Regions from separate parts of the Stenotrophomonas sp. FW305-C-20-S1 genome, predicted to be linked through region 2. Evidence: predicted binding sites of a transcription regulator. Region 2 holds the regulator's gene; the other holds the start of a gene.
What was found. Region 2 encodes FliA, which starts transcription of late flagellar genes. Its sites were predicted from a motif close to TAAAGTTTNNCNNNCNNNGGCCGATAA; they were not measured.

Region 1: the regulator FliA is predicted to act here: its motif matches at 6,100-6,126, upstream of AC3WTC_RS19220 (methyl-accepting chemotaxis protein).

The regions. Positions count from the first base shown of each region.
Region 1 is NZ_JBYTEK010000054.1:1,879-11,599, reverse strand. It holds gene AC3WTC_RS19265 (NAD(P)H-dependent oxidoreductase) at 1-22, shown strand, start outside; gene AC3WTC_RS19260 (TetR/AcrR family transcriptional regulator) at 71-634, shown strand; gene AC3WTC_RS19255 (hypothetical protein) at 654-1,187, opposite strand; gene AC3WTC_RS19250 (D-alanyl-D-alanine carboxypeptidase family protein) at 1,257-2,033, opposite strand; gene AC3WTC_RS19245 (GIY-YIG nuclease family protein) at 2,148-2,702, shown strand; gene AC3WTC_RS19240 (LysR substrate-binding domain-containing protein) at 2,946-3,848, shown strand; gene AC3WTC_RS19235 (transporter substrate-binding domain-containing protein) at 3,885-4,601, opposite strand; gene AC3WTC_RS19230 (VOC family protein) at 4,715-5,086, shown strand; gene AC3WTC_RS19225 (arylamine N-acetyltransferase family protein) at 5,119-5,952, opposite strand; gene AC3WTC_RS19220 (methyl-accepting chemotaxis protein) at 6,155-8,692, shown strand; gene AC3WTC_RS19215 (PepSY domain-containing protein) at 8,779-9,721, opposite strand, start outside.
Region 2 is NZ_JBYTEK010000006.1:133,292-143,012, reverse strand. It holds gene AC3WTC_RS05190 (putative bifunctional diguanylate cyclase/phosphodiesterase) at 1-126, shown strand, start outside; gene flhB (flagellar biosynthesis protein FlhB) at 293-1,423, shown strand; gene flhA (flagellar biosynthesis protein FlhA) at 1,420-3,522, shown strand; gene flhF (flagellar biosynthesis GTPase FlhF) at 3,668-5,293, shown strand; gene AC3WTC_RS05170 (MinD/ParA family ATP-binding protein) at 5,280-6,167, shown strand; gene AC3WTC_RS05165 (RNA polymerase sigma factor FliA) at 6,164-6,907, shown strand; gene cheY (chemotaxis response regulator CheY) at 6,927-7,319, shown strand; gene AC3WTC_RS05155 (protein phosphatase CheZ) at 7,319-7,924, shown strand; gene AC3WTC_RS05150 (chemotaxis protein CheA) at 7,927-9,721, shown strand, end outside.

The DNA of each region.
Region 1 (9,721 bases), on a different contig from region 2:
GATCGGAACCCCCGCGCCCTGACGATCTCCCTTGCCTTCCAGACCTGCCGCGCCCGAGCCCCGTCGCCGCCTGACCCGTGAACAGCGCGCCCGGCAGCTGCTGGACGTGGCGTGGGCGCTGGTTGGCGAAGAGGGCACCGATGCGCTGACCCTGGCCCGCCTGGCCGAGGCGGCCGGTGTCACCAAGCCGCTGGCCTACGACCACTTCGAAACACGCAACGGTCTGCTGGCCGCGCTGTATGCCGATTATGACCACAAGCAGACCGTGGTCTTCGATGAGCGCATCGGCAGTGCGAAGGCCCGGTTGAAGGATCGCGCGCATGCCATCGCCTCGGGCTACATCGATTGCGTGCTGTCGCAGGGCAGCGAGATCCAGGACATTCTCGCCGCGCTGGCCGGATCACCGGAACTGCGTGCGGTACGCCGTTGCTATCAGCAGGATTTCATCGACAAGTGCGCGCAGTGGCTCGGCCCGTTCGCAGCGGGTGAGGCCGTGCCGGCTACCGGGCTGTGGGCCATTCTCGGTGCCGCCGAAACCCTGTCTGAAGCGGTTGCGGCCGGGGCGGTGGAACACACGGCCGCCGAGGCCGAGCTGGAGCGCGTGATCGTCGCCATCGTCAAGCGTGGCAGCTGAATCGTGTGGGCGAAGCGGCCTAGCGTTGCTCGACGCTGACTGATGGCAGTGGCACGTCACGCGGCAGGTCCGGCAACAGCTGTCGCAGCAGCTCCGGCATTGCCTGCATGGCGGCACCATCGATGTAGCGCCACTGCGTACCACCGACCTGCCGGATGGCGACCATGAAGGTGAGGCTTTTCACTGTCTGTGCGTCGGTGGTGAATACCGTGGTCCGCGGCACGAAGCAGACCTCTTCGTCGCCGGCAGCGTAGGTGCGGGTCGGTTCGCCGACATCATCGCTGATGACCTTCAGGCCCATGTCGCCGAGTGCCTTCATCGCATCGCGCGTGGCCTTCGCATACGCCGCGTCGCCGCCGGCAAAACGCTTCACGCTCGGATGCGTTCGCTCGATCATGGCCTCGGTATCGCCACGCGCGAAGGTGGAGAGCAGAGAACGCACATCCTGCTGCAGCGCCTCGGTCTCGGCAGGGCTGAGTTCGCCGGCATGGGTGATTGCAGCGGCGAACATGCAGGACAGCGCAAGCATCCAGCACAACAGGCGTCGATCCATCGGTGGGGGTACTCCTTCGGGCGCTGGACTATAGAGCGCATTGCCCGTGGTGTCTGCCCTGCCTGCCGGTCACGCGCGTTGGACGTCGGCCATTCCGGCGCTTCCGGCGCTGGCGAAGCCTGCATCAAGCTGCGCACGCACCTGCTCATCGCGCGACGCACGGGAATCAGCACCCAGCACCACGGTGATCAGGCGCAGTGGCAGCGCGTGCCCAGCGCACCTGCGACGGGCGGTGGCTGCCAGGCAGAAGCCTGCAGCCTGTGTGTAACCGGTCTTCAAACCATCCACGCCGTCTTCGCCCAGCAGCGCGTTCTGGTTGGCCTTGTGCAGGGTGCGGTGCACGAAGCTGCGCTGTGCCGTGATTTCCAGCAGATCGGGGTAGCGTCCAAGCACGTGCGCGGCCAATATCGCCATGTCGCGTGCGGTCGACAGATGCCCCGGGGTAGTGATGCCGGACACGGAAATGAAGTGCGTATCGTGCAGGCCCAGCGCTCGCGCGTGATCGTTCATGTGCTGCGCGAACGCCGCCTGCGATCCGGCCAGGTGACGGGCCAGGGCGAGCGCGGCATCGTTGCCGGAGACCACCATCAGGCCCTCCAGCAGTCTGCCGAGGACGATGCTTTCGCCGGGCACCAGGCCCATCCGTGTTTCATCGTCGGCCACCTCGTGCACGTCGCGCGGATCGATGGTGATCATGTCCGACCACGAACCGCCCGACTGCGCGAGCAGGTCATACGCGGTGTAGGCGGTCATCAGCTTGGTCAGCGAGGCCGGTGGTCGTCGCAGATCCGCGTGCTGCTGCTGCAGGATGTCGAGCGAGACGGCATCGATCGTGATCGATGACATGGGCGTGCGAGGGGCGTGCGATGAAGACATGATTGCGCAAGCGTAGCCGGAAGTACGCATGCCGTGGGCATTGCCTGCACATCCTGCGAATACCCGCCACGCGATCCTGTGGTCATGGATTCCGACATCCGCATCGATGGCCGCGTGTTCGCCTACGTCTTTCCCTGTGCCTGGGAGGACTACGCGAAGATCGGCTTCTCGCGCGATCCGCTGGGCCGGATCAGTGCGCTGCATCGGCGCTGGTTCGAGTTCTTCGATCTGGAAGCAGGCGCGCTGGTCGAGGCGGAATCAGAGCGGGATGCGCGTGACCTAGAACTGCAGTTGCGCCGGCCCTTCAAGCTGCATCGTGCGCCGGCACCGATGACGGTGCAGGACAAGGCCGGTGGGCACACCGAATGGGTGCGCGGGGCCAACGCTGCATTGGCCGAGGCTGTGCAAGCGCTGGCGCGGCAGGGCTATCACACCTATCCGCTGCGGCTGTGGCTGCGGGCTGCGATGGTCCAGCGCCTGGACCGGCTGCATGACTGGGCCGCAGTGCAGGTGCCGGAAGAGGAAAGCCTGCGTTCGCCCGTCGGCGTGGCCGCACTGCGCGACGCCATCGATGCGTATCGCGCGCTCGCTATCGATCCGCAGCCGTGGTTGCCCGAGCACCTGCAGCACGGGTGGTGACACTGCCCGGGGCGGCCGGGGTGTTGCCCGGACGGGGTGCCCGGCGTGCATCGGGCGCTGCGGGAACGGGACTGGCCAGGCGTTGGGCCAGGGCAACGTTGGTCACGTGGCCCTGCAGGAACAACAGACCGCTGAAGATGTTCATGATCGTGCCTCCACTTGAGTGGAATGCACGATACGGGCAGCATGTCGGTGCAAAAAGCGACATTTCCGCAAGGTCGACTTGAGAGGAATTCAAGGCTTATGTCCCGCCCACCGCTGCATGCCCTGCAGGGCTTCGTCGCTGCCGCACGCCTGGGCAACCTGTCCCGCGCCGCCGCGTCGATGAACTTGACGGTCAGTGCGCTCAGCCATCAGATGCGCCAGCTTGAGGAACGCCTGGGCCAGCCGCTGTTGATACGGCAGGCACGCGGTGTGGCCTTGACCCTGGAAGGGCAGCGCCTGCTGGATCAGGTGGGCCCTCATCTGGATGCGATCAACGAAGCCTTCCAGCCCTACGCCGCGCGACCGGAGCATGTGCTCACCCTCAGCGCCGTGCCGTCGATGGCCAGCGCCTGGCTGGTGCCACGCCTGGGCAACTTCGTGGCAGCGCATCCGCAGATCGAAATCAATCTGCAGTCGAGCGAGCGACTGATCGACTTCGACCGGCAGCTGCAGTTCGACGCAGCGCTGCGGCTGGGCAGCGGACAATGGCCGGGGCTGGTGGTGGAACCGTTGTTCGACGAATGGCTGCTGCCCATGGCCAGCCCGGCACTGATCGAGCGCATGGGCGGCATCGGCCACCTGCCGTTGGCACAGTGGCCGCTGCTGGGAGACCCCGACGGCGCGTGGGGCGCATGGTTCGCGCTGACCGGGCAGCGCCCGCCGGCGCGGTACGTGGCGGTGCTGGATGATTCCGAAGCCCACCATCGCGCCGCACTGGATGGCGTCGGTGTTGCGCTGGGACGGGTGACGCGGGCGCGGCTGCTGCTGGATTCCGGCCAGTTGGTTGCGCTGTCGGACCGGCGCCTGAAAACCGCATGGCCGCATTGGCTGGTGTATCCGCAGCGCTCGGTGCGGCACCGTGGTTTCCTGGCCTTCCGCGAATGGTTGCACGCCCAGGCGGCCGAGCACGTGCGGCACATGCAGGCCGCAGACGCGGGGTAGCGCCACGCGGGCAGGCGTGACGCCATGGAGTGAGCGTCACCGCAATAGCGTGACTGCCTGCCCGGCACGCGCGAACGCCTCGCCCAGCAGCGGCCCGGCCTTGATCGCCTGCACTTCCGCGAACAGCGCCTGCAACGCCGCTACGGGTCGAGAGATGGGCGCGGCGACCGCCTGCTGGATGACGGCGAAGCGATCGGCCAGCACGCGATGGCCGGGATGTGCCTGCGCCCAGGCCAGCAGGGGCTGGCGTACGCCGGCCGCTGCATCCAGCCGCTGCTGGTCGAACAGGGTGATGGCAGCGGCCGAGGTGTCGGCACGTTCAATCGTCGCGTGCCGCAGCTCACGGCTGAGGAACAGATCGTAGGCGGCGCCGCGTCCCACCGCGATACGCAGCCCGTTGCGATCAAGGTCTGCAACCCGTTGCGCTGGACTGTCATCGCGCACCAGATAGGTGCCTTCGATCTCCACATACGGCGCGCTGAAGGCAATGCGGTCGGCACGTGCCGGGTCCACCGCCAGGAAGGCCAGATCCCATGCATCGTCGCTCGCCGCTGCAACCACCGATGCGGCCGCGTCGTGGCAACTGAAGCGTGCCTGCACACCCAGCCGCTGTGCCAGCGCGGTGGCCAGTTCCACCGACGGCCCATGTGGTGAATTGGCGTTGCCCTGGGCCAGCACCGGGTTGCCCAGGTTGATGGCAACGCGCAGGTGGCCCAACGGGGCCAGGGCATGACGGTGATCGGCCAGGGACATGGGCGCTTCCAGTACGGTGGCAGGCTGTCCAGCATGCCAGTCGGGGCCGTATCGTGCAGTGCACAGGGCTGCGATGCTGCCTTTCATCCACCTGCACGCCGAGCACGATCACCATGAATCCCATCCTGCATGTTGAAGTTCCGGTCGCCGATCTCGAACGCGCCGTGATGTTCTACGAGCACTGGCTGCAGGTGCGCATCGAAGCGCCGATCGACCTGCATGACTGCCGGATGGCCTACCTGTCGTTCAACGACGACGCCGCAGGTGCCAGCATGGCGCTGGTGCACGGCGCCGACTACGTGCCGTCGGAGCAGGGCCCGCGCATCTACCTGGGCGTGGACGATCTGGATCGGAGCCTGCAGCGTGCCCTGCAGGCCGGCGCGGTGCTGTGCTTTGGCCCGGCCGTGGCGGGTGGTTGGCGGGTGGCCGAGATCCGCGACAGCGAGGGCAACCGGATTGCTCTGCAGGCACCCGTCAACCCATAGCCGCAAGGACGGCAGCCGAGCATGGCGCGGCGCTACACGGACGTGGCCCGTGATCGCTGCAGCCAGTCGGCGATGGCCGGATCCAACCGCGGATCGTCGGGGAGGCGCATGCCGAAGCCCTGCTGCAGCACCTCGCGCACGTCCTGCACATCCCGCAACGGGCGCTTGGCCGGCGCCTGGCCCAGGCGGTATTCGCTGTAGTTGCCGCTGCCGATGGTGCGTCGCCAATCCGGCCCGGTCAGTGATGCACGCAGCTGGCCGGGAAAGCTCGACTGCGGATGCGTGCACACGTACCAGTTGCCTACCTCGTTGTCGATCGGCGCCGGTGGCTGCAGGTCGAAGCGGTACAGCGCCCGCCAGCCATCCCCCGCCTCGGCGGCGAGCATGAAGTCGCCATCATCCAGCGTCTGCACGCGGTAACGCTCGTGCGGTGTGTCCTGCACTGCGGTCTCGTGCAGGCGCAGCGGTACGGTCGGGGTCAGGCTGCCGAAGCCGGTATCGACCAGCCAATCCTCTTCCTGCAGACGCACCCGCAGGAGCAGATGCGTACGCGCAGTCAGCTCGCCATCGGTGGCCGACAGCAGCACCCGTGCGCTCAGTGGCTGCGCATCGAAGCCCAAGGCCTGCAGCAGCGCCAGGAACGCGCCATTGAGTTCGAAGCAGTAACCGCCTCGCTGCGCGTGCAGCAGCTTGTGCTGGACGCTGTCCAGGTCGATTGCCACCGCGTCGCGCAGCAGGCTGGTCAGGGTCTCGAACGGCAGCAGGGCGTTGTGGCGCTGCTGCAGCAGGGTCAGCCCGGCCAGGGTGAGCGGGGGCGGGGCATCCAGCTGCAGGCGCTGCAGGTAGCGGGGGACGTCGATGGGCATGGCAGGCATCACGGGCGGGGGGCTCCACTGTGATACCGCAACCGGGGTTGAGGTCAAGCGCATCCCGCCGGTGTCATCCCCCGGTCGTCTGCGGCCGGTACAACAGCGACAACTGCCCGCCGCTCGTGGCAGGAATCAATCCGGGGCTAAAGTTCTGCTGCAACCAGTCGATACAGGTGCGTCCTTCCGCCTGGAGTCTGTCATGTCGGCCGTCGTTCCCCACCTTCGGTCCCTGCGTAGCCGCGTTGCCGGGTTGCGTTCCCGTTTCCCTGGCCTGCTGCGCTGGTTGCAGCCCCATCGGCTGAGCGTCGCCGACAAGCTCAAGGCGACCCTGCTGGTCTGCAGCCTGGGCCTGGTGGCCATTGCCGCCGTCCATGCCTGGACCAGCCATGCGAGCAAGCAGGCGGCGCGCGATCAGGCCAGCTACCAGCACGGCAGTGACCGCGTCGCTTCGCTGGCAGCGCGGGTGGCCGAGGCCCGGCGCCTGCAGACCCAGTATGCGCGAAGTTTCGACGATGCCGACCGCAGCCAGTTGCTGGCCACGCAACGGATGTTGAAGCAGGATCTGCAGGCGTTGCGTGCAATGCCGATGGATGCGGGTCGGCGCAAGGTGCTGCAGGCGATGACTGAAGCCGTCGACGCATTCTCACAGGGCATCGCCGCGTTGTTCGAGCGGGTGGATGAGATGGGGCGCGGCGACGCAGGCCTGGCCGCGCAGCTGCAGCAGTCCGCCGACGCACTGCAGGCACAGGTGGACGCGCTGGAGCGCCCTGCGCTTTCCCTGCATGTGCAGCGGATGCGGCGCCAGGAAGCGCTGCTGCTGCTCGACGGCGATTCCACCCACGCCGATCGTGCCAGCGAAGAAAAGCTGCCCTTCGATCTGGCATTGGCGGGCCTGCCAGCCGAGGTGCAGGAGCAGGTGCGCACGGGCATGGAGGCCTACCAGGCCGCGCTGCTGGGCTATGCCGCCGCGCGTGTCGGCCTGGACGTGGAAGCACAGTCGCTGCTCGAGACGGCGGCAGCCGTGGGCCCGGCACTGGCCGCATTCCAGCAGGCACAGACTGCGGGACTGGCCCAAGCGCAGCTTCGTCAGCAGTCGGGCGCACGGATGGCCAGCGTGCTGTTCGTGACCACTCTGCTGCTGGTGGCCGGTGTACTGATCACCAGCCTGGTGCTGGTCGTCCGCGCGGTGCGTCGACCGATCCAGGACACCCTGCGTTTCGCTGGCGATATCGCCGATGATCGGCTCGACACCACGCTGCGCGTGCACAACGCCAACGATGAGATCGGCCAACTTGCGCAGTGCCTGGTCGACATGCAGCAACGCCTGCGTGCGCGGATCGAAACCGAGCGCGCGGTTGCGCGCGGCAATACGCGCGTGCGGCAGGCGCTGGACAGCGCGCAGACCGGCTTGATGGTGGTCGACGCGGAAGGGCAGGTGGCCTACGCCAATCCAGCGCTGCTGCAGCTGCTGGATCTTCCTGCAGAGACGTTGCTTGGCAGCGACGCGGTCCGCCTGCACCCGGTACTGGCGGGGCTGATTGGTGTCCGTCAGCGCGAAGAGCGCGAGATCGGCCACGCCGGCACCCGCTACCAGCTGATCGCCAACGCCATCGTCGAGGACGACCACTTCCTCGGCGTGGCAGTGGAATGGCGCAGCCGCGCGCTGGAGACACTGCTGGAAACCGAAGTGGCGGCACTGGTCGACGCGGCGGCGCATGGCGAGCTGCAGGGGCGCATCGTACTGGAGGGCAAGCAAGGCTTCGTGCGCACGCTGTCGACCAGCATCAATCGCCTGCTGTCCACCTTCGAGGCCAACCTCGGCGATCTGCAGGCGCTGCTGGCCGCACTGGCACGCGGCGACCTGAGCGTGCGCCTGGAGGGCGACCTGCAGGGCGTGTTCGCCCGCATGCGTGACGATGCCAACGCCACCGTCGCGCAGCTGGGCCACATCGTCACCCGCATCCAGCAGGCCACCGTCCGCCTGGATGTGGGGGTGGGCGAAATCGTCGCCGGCCATCACGATCTTTCCCAGCGCACGGAACAGCAGGCCGCCAACCTGGAAGAAACCGCTGCATCGATGCATGAACTGACCGATACCGTCGGCCGCAACGCCGATGCGACGGAGCGCGCCGATGGACTGGTACGTGAGGCCGCCCGGGTTGCCGAGCGCGGCGGCACTGCGGTCGGCCAGGTGGTGGCCACCATGCAGGGCATCAGTGCGGCGTCGCGGCGCATCGGTGACATCATCCAGCTGATCGATGGCATCGCCTTCCAGACCAATATCCTGGCCCTCAACGCGGCAGTGGAGGCCGCGCGTGCAGGCGAGCAGGGTCGAAGCTTCGCGGTGGTGGCGGCCGAAGTGCGCTTGCTGGCCCAGCGCAGTGCCGATGCGGCCAAGCAGATCAAGGGGCTGATCGAGGATTCGGTGACGCGGGTCGACCAGGGCAGTACGCAGGCCGAGCAGGCGGGTACGACGATGGACGAGATCGTCAGCAGCGTGCAGCAGTTGGCCGGCCTGCTGGCCGGTATCCGCAGTGCCTCGCACGAACAGCATGCGGGCATTGCCCAGGTAAACCAGACCGTCGTACAGATGGAGGCCAGCACGCAGCGCAATGCGAGCCTGGTGGAAGAAGCCGGCGCGTCGACTGCGCAGATGCAGACCCAGGTGCGGGCGCTGGCCGAAGCGGTGGCCGCGTTCCGGCTGCAGCCCGAGCGCCGGTCGCGGGCGGCGGCGTGATGGCCTGATCGACTTCACCGGGCATGGCCCGGCGCTACCGTTGAAACCCATGACGGGTAGCGCCGGGCCATGCCCGGCGAACGGATTCAATACACGTCGCGCCGGTAGCGCCCGTTCTCCAGCAGCAGTTCCACCCTTTCATCGCCCAGTGCCTCGCGCAGCACCTGGTCCACGCCTTCGGCCATGCCGTGCAGCGATCCACACACATGGATCACTGCACCCCGTGCCAACCACGCCTGCAGTTCATCTGTCGCAGCGCGCAATCGATGCTGTACGTAGCTGCCATCGTCCACATCACGCGAATAGGCCTGATCCAAGCGCAGCAGATGCCCGTCAGCCTGCCACTGGACGATCTCGTCGGCGAACAGGAAATCGTGCGCGCGCTGACGCTCGCCGAACAGCAGCCAGTGGCCGTGCTCCCCGTGATGCGCGGCTTCGCGCAGCAGGCTGCGCAGGCCGGCGATGCCCGTGCCGTTGCCGATCAGCACCATCGGCGCGCCCGGCTGCCGATGGAAGCCCGGGTTGCGATGCACGCGGGCCGCTATCGCACCGTCCAGCGGCGCATGCAGGGCCAGCCAGCCCGAGCCCAGTCCTGCGCGGCCTGCTGCGTCATGGACCAACCGCACCACCAGCTCCACTTCGCCATCGGCGCCGCATGAGGCGATCGAGTACTCACGCCCAGGCAGTGACGGCAGGCCCGACAACCACAGGCCTGCATCCTGCACCTGCAACGCACGGCCGGGTTCGGGCAGCACGCGTTCGCTGGCCAGTTCCAGCAGGGTCTTCGCAACGCCATCGATCAGCTGTGGCTGCTGGGGATCCAGGCCATGCGCGCGCAGTACCGCGCTGGCATGCATCGCGTCGTGGCGGGGCGCGATGTGCAGGATGTCGCCGGCCTGCCAATCGACATCGGCCGGCGGTGCCAAGCGGATCTTCCAGATCTGGCCGCCGACGCTGCCAGCGTTGAGCAGGGTGCGGCCGAGCAGGCGCCAGCCGTGCATCACTGTGGCGGCCGGCAACACGCTGTCG
Region 2 (9,721 bases):
TGCGACTACCTGCAGGGCTTCCTGCTGGGCCGGCCAGTGGACGCGGCCCGCTTCATGCAGCTGCACGACCTGCCGCGGCCACGGGTGGAACTGGCGCAGGGCCCGCAGGACCGGCCCCCGGTGTAGCGCCGGGCCATGCCCGGCTGATGCAATGATCCAGGCTGCCCGCTCGCCGGGCATGGCCCGGCGCTACCGGCACCTGCTCCGGCAGGCGCCCACTTCAGTTGGCACATGCACCCGTAACGGAACGATTCTTGCACGCACCCCGGCATCCCCTGCTGCAGTGCCTGTGATGTCCGAGAACGAATCCGCCGGCGAAAAAACCGAACAACCGACAGAAAAACGCCTGCGCGACGCCCGCGAACAGGGCAACCTGCCGCGCTCGCGTGAACTGGGCACGGCCGCCGTGTTCGGCGCCGGGGTGATCGCGGTGATGGCCATGAGCGGCTCGATGGCCAGCGGCGCCAGCGCCTGGATGCGCCATGCGCTCAGCCCCGAACAGAGCCTGCGCCAGCACCCGAAGGCGCTGTTCGGCCACTTCGGCGACCTGCTGCTGCAGCTGATGTGGGTGATCGCCCCGCTGGTGCTGGTCTGCCTGCTGGCCAGTTTCCTGGCGCCGGTGGTGATGGGCGGCCTGCGCTGGTCGGCCAAGGCGATGATGCCCGACATCAACCGCATGAACCCGATGAGCGGGCTCAAGCGCCTGTACGGCCCCGAAGCCATCGCCGAGTTCATCAAGTCGCTGCTGCGGGTAGCCTTCGTCGGCGTCGCCGCCGGCATGGTGGTCTGGACCAGCTTCAACACCCTGCGCGGGCTGATCCACCAGCCGCTGGAAACGGCCATCGGCGACGGCCTGGGCTTCACCCTGCGGCTGCTGCTGGCCACCGCCGGGGCGATGCTGGTGCTGGCCGCCATCGACGCGCCGTACCAGCGCTGGAACTGGATGCGCAAGCTGAAGATGACCCGCGAGGAGCTGCGCCGGGAAATGAAGGAAAGCGAAGGCAGCCCGGAAGTGAAGGGCCGCATCCGCCAGCTGCAGCAGCAGATGGCCAACCGCCGGATGATGGAGGCGGTCCCCACTGCCGACGTGGTGGTGGTCAACCCCACCCACTACGCGGTGGCCCTGAAATACGAAGGCGGGGCCATGAACGCACCCACCGTGGTCGCCCTGGGCGTGGACGAAACCGCCCTGCGCATCCGTGAAGTGGCCGACGGCAACAAGGTCGCCATCGTCTCTGCCCCGCCTTTGGCACGCGCCTTGTATCGGGAAGGCCAACTCGGCAAGGAAATCCCCGTGAGACTGTATTCAGCCGTCGCCCAGGTCCTCTCTTACGTCTACCAGCTGCGCAGCTGGCGGACCGGCCCGATGCCGTCCACGCCGCACATCCAGGTTGATGAGTTCGGCAACGGGGGCCGTCCATGAGCGCCCAGGCATCCAGCTTCAGTACCCGCCGCGCGCTTGAAATGATCCGCCAGGGCCTTGGCGCGCCGCTGATCGTGCTGGCCCTGCTGGCCATGGTCGTGGTGCCGCTGGCCGCGCCGGTGCTCGATGCGCTGTTCACCTTCAACATCGCCATCTCGCTGATGGTGCTGCTGGCGGTGGTCTACGTGAAGCGCCCGCTGGACTTCACCATCTTCCCGATCGTGCTGCTGATCACCACCATGCTGCGGCTGGCGCTGAACGTGGCCTCCACCCGTGTGATCCTGCTCAACGGCCAGAACGGCCACGAAGCGGCCGGCAAGGTGATCGCCGCATTCGGTGAGTTCGTGATCGGCGGCAACTACGCTGTCGGCATCGTGGTGTTCGCGATCCTGACCATCATCAATTTCGTGGTCATCACCAAGGGCGCCGGCCGCGTCTCGGAAGTGACCGCGCGCTTCATCCTCGACGCCATGCCCGGCAAGCAGATGGCGATCGACGCCGACCTCAACGCCGGTTTGCTGACGCGCGAGGAAGCCAAGCTGCGCCGCGAGGAAGTACGCGAGGAAGCCGACTTCTACGGTGCGATGGACGGTGCCAGCAAGTTCATCCGCGGCGATGCGATCGCCGGCATCCTGATCCTGTTCATCAACATGCTGGGCGGCCTGGCCGTGGGCGTGCTGCAGCATGGCATGCCCTTCGGCGATGCCGCCGCCACCTACACCCTGCTGTCGATCGGTGACGGCCTGGTGGCGCAGCTGCCGGCGCTGCTGGTCTCCAGCGCGGTGGCGATGCTGGTTACCCGTGCCTCGCGCTCGCAGGACATGGCGCAGGCGATGACCGGCCAGGTGTTTGGCCAGTACCGTGCGCTGGCCATCACCGCCGGCATCCTCGGCGTGGTCGGCCTGGTGCCGGGCATGCCCAACGTCGCTTTCCTGACGCTGGCGGCCATCCTCGGCTTCATCGCCTGGAAGGTGTACCGCAAGGGCCTGGTGCCGGCGCAGGCCGACACCGCTGCAGGCGACGCCAACGCACTGAACGCGCTGGGCCGCCCCGCTGGCCCCGCACCCACCGCGGAACTGAGCTGGGACGAGCTGCGCCCGGTCGATCCGCTGGGCCTGGAAGTGGGCTATCGATTGATTTCGCTGGTGGACAGCAACCAGGGCGGCGAGCTGATGCCGCGCATCAAGGGCGTGCGCCGCAAGCTGACCCAGGACGTCGGCTTCCTGATTCCCTCGGTCCACATCCGCGACAACCTGGAACTGCCGGCCAACGGCTACCGGGTACTGGTGCATGGCGTGCCGGTGGCCACTGCCGAGATCCATCCCGACCGCGAACTGGCGCTGGACCCGGGCAGTGCCCTCGGTCCGCTGGAAGGCATCGCCGGCAAGGACCCGGCCTTCGGACTGGACGCGACCTGGATCCAGCCACACCAGCGCGCCCAGGCCGAAACCCTGGGCTATACCGTGGTCGACCCGGCCACGGTGGTGGCCACCCACCTTTCGCACCTGATCCGCGAGCACGCACCGGAACTGCTCGGCCACGAGGAAGTGCAGCACCTGCTGGCCAACCTGGCCAAGAGCGCGCCCAAGCTCGTCGAAGATCTGACGCCGAAGGCGCTGCCGCTGTCGGCGGTGGTGCGCGTGCTGCAGAACCTGCTGGTCGAGCGCATTCCGATCCGCCAGCTGCGCAAGATCGCCGAAGCACTGGTCGAACACGCCCCGCACAGCCAGGACCCGGCCACGCTGACCGCCGCCGTGCGCACCGCACTGGGCCGCTTCATCGTGCAGGAGATCGCCGGAATGTCGGCGGAGCTGCCGGTGTTCACCCTCAACCCGCAATTGGAACGTGTCTTGCAGGAGTCCACGCAGGGCAACGGCGCCGCGCTGGAACCCGGACTCGCTGAGCGACTGCACCAGAGCCTGGCCGAATGTGTCAGCAAGCAGGAAGCCCGCAACGAGCCCGCGGTGGTGCTGGTACCTGGCCCGGTGCGTGCCGCGCTGGCCCGCCTGGTCCGCCACAGCGTTCCGTCGCTGTCGGTCCTGGCCTACAGCGAGGTGCCGGAGGACAAGCGCCTGAAGCTGGTCGGAACGATCAGCTGACGCCGCCCTGCAACGCGCCAGAAAACAGACACCACTTTCAAACACCCGCAACAGACAGATTCCAAGGGGAACCCGAACCGTGCAGACCACCGACCATCCGCGTTCTCCGACCGCCACTCCGCCGACTTCGTCCCGTGACCACAGCATGAAAATCAAACGATTCGTCGCCGCCGACATGCGCTCGGCCATGAACCTGGTGCGCAAGGAACATGGTCCTGATGCCGTGATCCTGTCCAACCGCCGGATCGAGGAAGGCATCGAGATCGTGGCCGCCGCCAACTACGATGAGAGCGCCGTGCAGCGCGCCCTGGAAGCGTCGCGCCGCGACGTTGCACCGCCGCCCGCGCCGAAGCCGCGCAGCGCCGCCGACGCAGTGATCGCCGCAGTCACCCGCCGTCGCAGCGGCACCCCGGCACCGGAGCCGGTGGCCGCCACCACCTCGGCCGTCGCCGCCCTCGCCCGCGCCGCCGTCGGCGCTACCGGCCGCACCCTGGACAGCGCCGACGAGATCGTGCCGACGCGTGGCAGCACCGGCTTTGCCGCCACTCTGGCGCGCGCCGCCGTCAATGAATCGACGCTGCCGGAACAGATCTTCGCCCCGTTCGCCGACGCCATCGTGGCGCCCTCGCCCTCGCCTGCGGCAGCCGCGCCGGTGAACCGCGCCCGCTTCCAGATCGACCCGCCGCTGGAAGACAGCGCGCAGATGCCGGCAGTGACGCCGCCGCCGTTGCCGGCTGCCCTCGAGGCCGCCACGGCACCCGAAGACCAAGCCTCACACGCGCCGGTTGCCGTGCAGCCGACCGAGGCTGCACCGGCACCGATGCCGACGCTGGCGCCAGCACCTGCGCTGACCCTGATCGCCGATGACGCCGAGATCCGCCACCTGCGCCAGGAAGTGGCCGGCATGCGCCAGGTGATCGAGCGCGAGATGAACCGCTTCACCGACGAGCGCCTGCGCGGCAGCCCGGTGCGTGCCACCGCGCTGGACCTGATGGACGAGTACGGCTTCGATGCCGGCATCGCCCGCGACGTGGCCATGCAGATCCCGCTGGAAACCGAAGCGCATCGCGGCCGCGGCCTGATGCTGGGGCTGATCTCGCGCAAGCTGCCGATCGCCCCGGTCGATCCGATGGAGGAAGGCGGTGTGATCGCCCTGGTCGGCCCGACCGGCGCCGGCAAGACCACCACCATCGCCAAGCTGGCCTCGCGCTTCGCCGAAGCCCATGCCGCCCGCGACGTCGCCCTGGTCACCACCGATACGATGCGCATCGGCGCCCGCGAACAGCTGTACGGCTACGGCCGCCAGCTCGGCATCGCCGTGCACGAGGCCAACAGCGGCACCGACCTGGACCAGCTGCTGGAACGCCTGAAGGACTACAAGCTGGTGCTGATCGACACCGCCGGCCTGGGCCCGCGCGACCGTGCGCTGGCCGCCCAGCTGCAGTGGCTGCGCGCTGCCCGCCAGGTCCGCACCCTGCTGGTACTGCCGGCCAACACCAGCTTCGGCGACATGGACGAGGTGGTCCGCCGCTTCGGCGCGGCCAACCTGCAGGGCCTGGTGCTGAGCAAGCTGGACGAGACCGGCCGCTTCGGCAACGCCCTGTCGGTGGCGGTGGACCACAAGCTGCCGATCACCTGGGTGACCGATGGCCAGGACGTCCCGGACGACCTGCACCGGGCCAGTGCAGCCAATCTTGTACTTCGCCTTGAAGATTTGCGCCGCGCGGCCGATATGCCCTGCAACCCGGAGTTGAACCATGCCGTCGCGTGAGTACGCCAAGCTGACCACCACCTTCCCGCTGACGGCGACCCGCAGCGAGCCGCTCGGCCCTGTGCGCACGATTGCCGTGACCGGCGGCAAGGGCGGCGTCGGCAAGACCAACGTATCGGCCAACCTGGCCGTGGCGCTTGCGGGAATGGGCAAACGCACCCTGTTGCTGGACGCCGACCTGGGCCTGGCCAACATCGACGTGATCCTGGGCCTGAGCCCCACCAACACCCTGGCCGACCTGGTCGCTGGCCGCTGCAGCCTGGATGACGTGATCATCGAAGGCCCGAACGGCGTGCTGGTGGTACCGGCTGCGTCGGGCCGCCGGCACATGGCCGAGCTGGCCCCGGCCGAGCATGTCGGCCTGGTCAACGTGTTCTCCGAACTGGAGCGCGAGCTGGACATCATGGTGGTGGACACCGCCGCCGGCATCACCGATGGCGTGCTGACCTTCTGCCAGGCCGCGCAGGACACCGTGGTGGTGGTCTGTGATGAACCGGCCTCGATCACCGACGCCTATGCGCTGATCAAGGTGCTGTCACGCGAACGTGGCGTGGACCGCATCCAGGTGGTGGCCAACATGGTGCGCGACCCCAACGAAGGCCGCGTGCTGTACGAGAAGCTGACCCGCGTCTGCGAGAAATTCCTCGCCGATGTCTCGCTGAACTACCTCGGCTGCGTGCCGCAGGACGACTGGCTGCGCCTGTCGGTGCAGCGCCAGCAGCCGGTGGTGAAGGCCTATCCGTCCAGCCCGTCGGCACTGGCGATCACCGAGATCGCCCGCCGCACCGCCCGCTGGCAGGCACCGACCGAGCCGCGCGGTGGCGTCGAGTTCTTCCTCGAACGCATCATCAAGCAGCGCGGGGTGGCAGCATGAAAGGCGCCGCCCAGTACAGAGAGGTCCAGCGCACGGCGGCCAACGAGGTCATCGCCCAGCACTCGGACCTGGTGCGGCGCATCGCCCACCATCTGGCCGCACGCCTGCCGGCCAGCGTTGAGGTGGACGACCTGATCCAGGCCGGCATGATGGGCCTGATCGAAGCCTCGCGCAGCTACGACGCCGACCAGGGTGCCTCGTTCGAGACCTACGCCTCGATCCGCATCCGCGGTTCGATGATCGATGAGATCCGTCGTGGCGACTGGGTACCGCGTTCGGTGCACCGCCGTGCACGTGACGCTGCAGCCACCATCCGCCGCCTGGAGCAGAGCACCGGCCGCGCCGCCAGTGCCACCGAAGTGGCCGCCGCGATGGAGATGCCGCTGCCCGAGTACCTGCGCCTGATGGAGGACGCCTCGCGCGGCCAGGTACTGAGCCTGGAGTCGCGCATTGAAGACCAGGGCGAGCTGGACACCGTCGCCCAGGGCGGCCCGACCCCGCAGCAGGTGCTGGAGCGCGGTGAATTCGGCCGCGAGCTGGGCAATGCCATCGGCCACCTGCCCGAGCGCGAACAGCTGGTGCTGTCGCTCTACTACGAGCAGGAACTGAACCTGAAAGAGATCGGCGCAGTGCTCGGCGTGAGCGAGTCGCGGGTCTGCCAGATCCACGGCCAGGCGGTCCTGCGCCTGCGTGGCCGACTGAAGATTTTCGAGGCGGCCGACGCCGGCCTCGAGAGCTGATCAACAAAGGAACTCTGCTTTGAACAAGAACATGCGCATCCTGATCGTCGACGACTTCTCGACCATGCGTCGTATCGTCAAGAACCTGCTGGGCGATCTGGGCTTCACCAATACCGCCGAAGCCGAGGACGGGCATGCCGCGCTGTCGCTGCTGCAGAGCCAGCCGTTCGACTTCGTGGTCACCGACTGGAACATGCCGGTGATGACCGGCATCGAACTGCTCAAGGCCATCCGTGCCGATGCCAAGCTGAAGACCCTGCCGGTGCTGATGGTGACTGCCGAAGCCAAGCGCGAGCAGATCATCGAAGCGGCGCAGAACGGCGTGAACGGTTACATCATCAAGCCGTTCACCGCACAGACGCTGGAAGAGAAGCTCGGCAAGATCTTCGAACGCCTGGCGGCCAGCGCTTGATGGATACCACGGTCGACAAGAGCGCCCTCGCCCTGCGCCTGCAGGAAGCCCTGGATGCACTGGAATCCGGCGACGAGGCGGCATGGCGCCAGCGCATCGACGGCCTGGTCGCGCTGCGCACCCAGCCGATGATGAGCGGCCTTTCGCGGCTGGCCCGCGAGCTGGGCCAGGCGCTGGGCGAACTGCCGACCGTGCCCGATGAAGCCGGCGAGCTGGACGATGCCTGCGCGCGCCTGGACCACGTGGTGGCGATGACCGAACAGGCCACCCACCGCACCCTGGACCTGGCCGAAGAGTGCCGCAGCCTGACCGAACAGCTGCGCGCCGACGGCCTGCAGCCGGGCCAGGACCTGCAGCTCGACCGCATCCGCCACAACCTCACCGAGATCGCCCTGACCCAGAGCTACCAGGACCTGACCGGGCAGATCATCCGTCGCGTGGTGGGCATCGTCCGCCGCGTGCACGAAGGCTTCGGCGCGCTCGGTCTGCCGCCGGAACAGCATCGCACCGATCCGGAACTGGCTGGGCCGGCACTGAAGGGACTGGACCGCCATGCGGTCTCGCAGAACGACGCCGACGACCTGTTGTCGGATCTGGGGCTGTAACCATGGGCGCAGTAGCCGACGACATCACTGCCGATTTCATCATCGAGGCCCAGGAGATCCTGGATCGCCTCGGCGAACAGCTGGTGTCGCTGGAACAGGCACCGCAGGACAATGAACAGCTCAACGCGGTGTTCCGTGGCTACCACACGCTGAAGGGCGGCGCAGGTTTCCTCGGCATCACCGCAATGGTCGAGCTGTGCCACGCCGCCGAGGAAGCGCTGGGCGCCGCACGCGCCGGCCAGGCCGTCCTGCAGGCGCATCACTTCGATGCCGCCCAGCAGTCACTGGACTACCTGCAATCGATGCTTGACGCGGTGTCTTCGGGCACCGAGCCGGGCTTTGCCCCGCCCGAACTGGTCGCCCAGTTCGACGTGCATGGCGGCGGCGCTGCCGCGCCTGCGGCCGCGACGCCGGGTGCGGGCGGCGGCGACCTGATCACCGACGACGAATTCGAGGCCCTGCTCGACCAGCTGCATGGCGGCAAGGCGCCGACAACCGTGGCGGCGGCGAAGAAGGCCGACGACATGATCAGCGAGGACGAGTTCGAGGCATTGCTCGACCAGCTGCATGGCGGCGCCGCCCCGGGCAGCAACACCACCGCAGCGGCTGTTGCGGTACCGGCACCGCGATCGGCGCCCTCGCCGGCCCCGCCCGCTGCCAAGCCCGCACCCAACAAGCCTGTCGCCGAAGCCGAACACACCGTGCGCGTGGACACCAAGCGCCTGGATGCCATCGTCAACCTGATCGGCGAACTGGTGCTGTCACGAAACCGGTTGAAGACGCTGCGCGCGCGCCTGCGCGATGAAGAGCTGGACCGCGCCGTGTCCACGCTGGATATCGCCACCGCGCGCCTGCAGTCGGCGGTGATGCGCACCCGCATGCAGCCGGTCGGCAAGGTGTTCTCGCGCTTCCCGAAGGTGGCGCGCGACGTTGCGCGTTCGCTGAAGAAGGAAGTGGACCTGGAACTGATCGGCGCCGAAACCGAGCTCGACCGCAACCTGGTCGAAGCGTTGGCCGACCCGCTGGTGCACCTGGTCCGCAACGCCATCGACCATGGCGTGGAAATGCCTGACCTGCGCGAAGCGCAGGGCAAGCCGCGGATGGGCCACGTGCGCCTGTCGGCACAGCAGGAAGGCGACTACGTCAGCATCGAAGTGCAGGACGATGGCGCCGGCATCGATCCGGAAAAACTGCGCGCCAAGGCGCGCGAGAAGGGCCTGATCGATCCGGAAGCCGCCGCCCGCCTGAGCAGCGAGGAATGCCTGCACCTGGTGTTCCTGCCAGGGTTCTCGACCAAGCAGCAGGTCACCGACATTTCCGGCCGCGGCGTCGGCATGGACGTGGTGCAGTCGCGCATCCGTGAGCTGAGCGGGCAGATCCAGATCCAGTCGGAACTGGGCCGCGGCAGCCGTTTCATGATCCGCGTACCGCTGACCCTGGCGATCCTGCCGACCCTGCTGGTGCAGGCCGGCGAAGACGTCTACGCACTGCCGCTGGCCCGTGTGATGGAAGTGCTGCATGCGCCGCGCACCTCGTTGGGCTGGTTCGACGGCCGCGCCGTGCTCGACCGCCGCTCGCACACGCTGGCGCTGGTCGACCTGCGGCAATGGCTGGATGTGACGCCGGCCACCTCGCCCCTGCTGACCATCGTCGTGCTGCAGGCCGGTGAAGCACGCTTCGGGCTGGTGGTGGACCAGGTGCGCGGGCGTGAGGAAGTGGTCATCAAGCCACTGCCCAAGGCCCTGCGCGGCCTGCGTGGTTATGCCGGTGCAACCTTGATCGGCGATGGTCGCATGG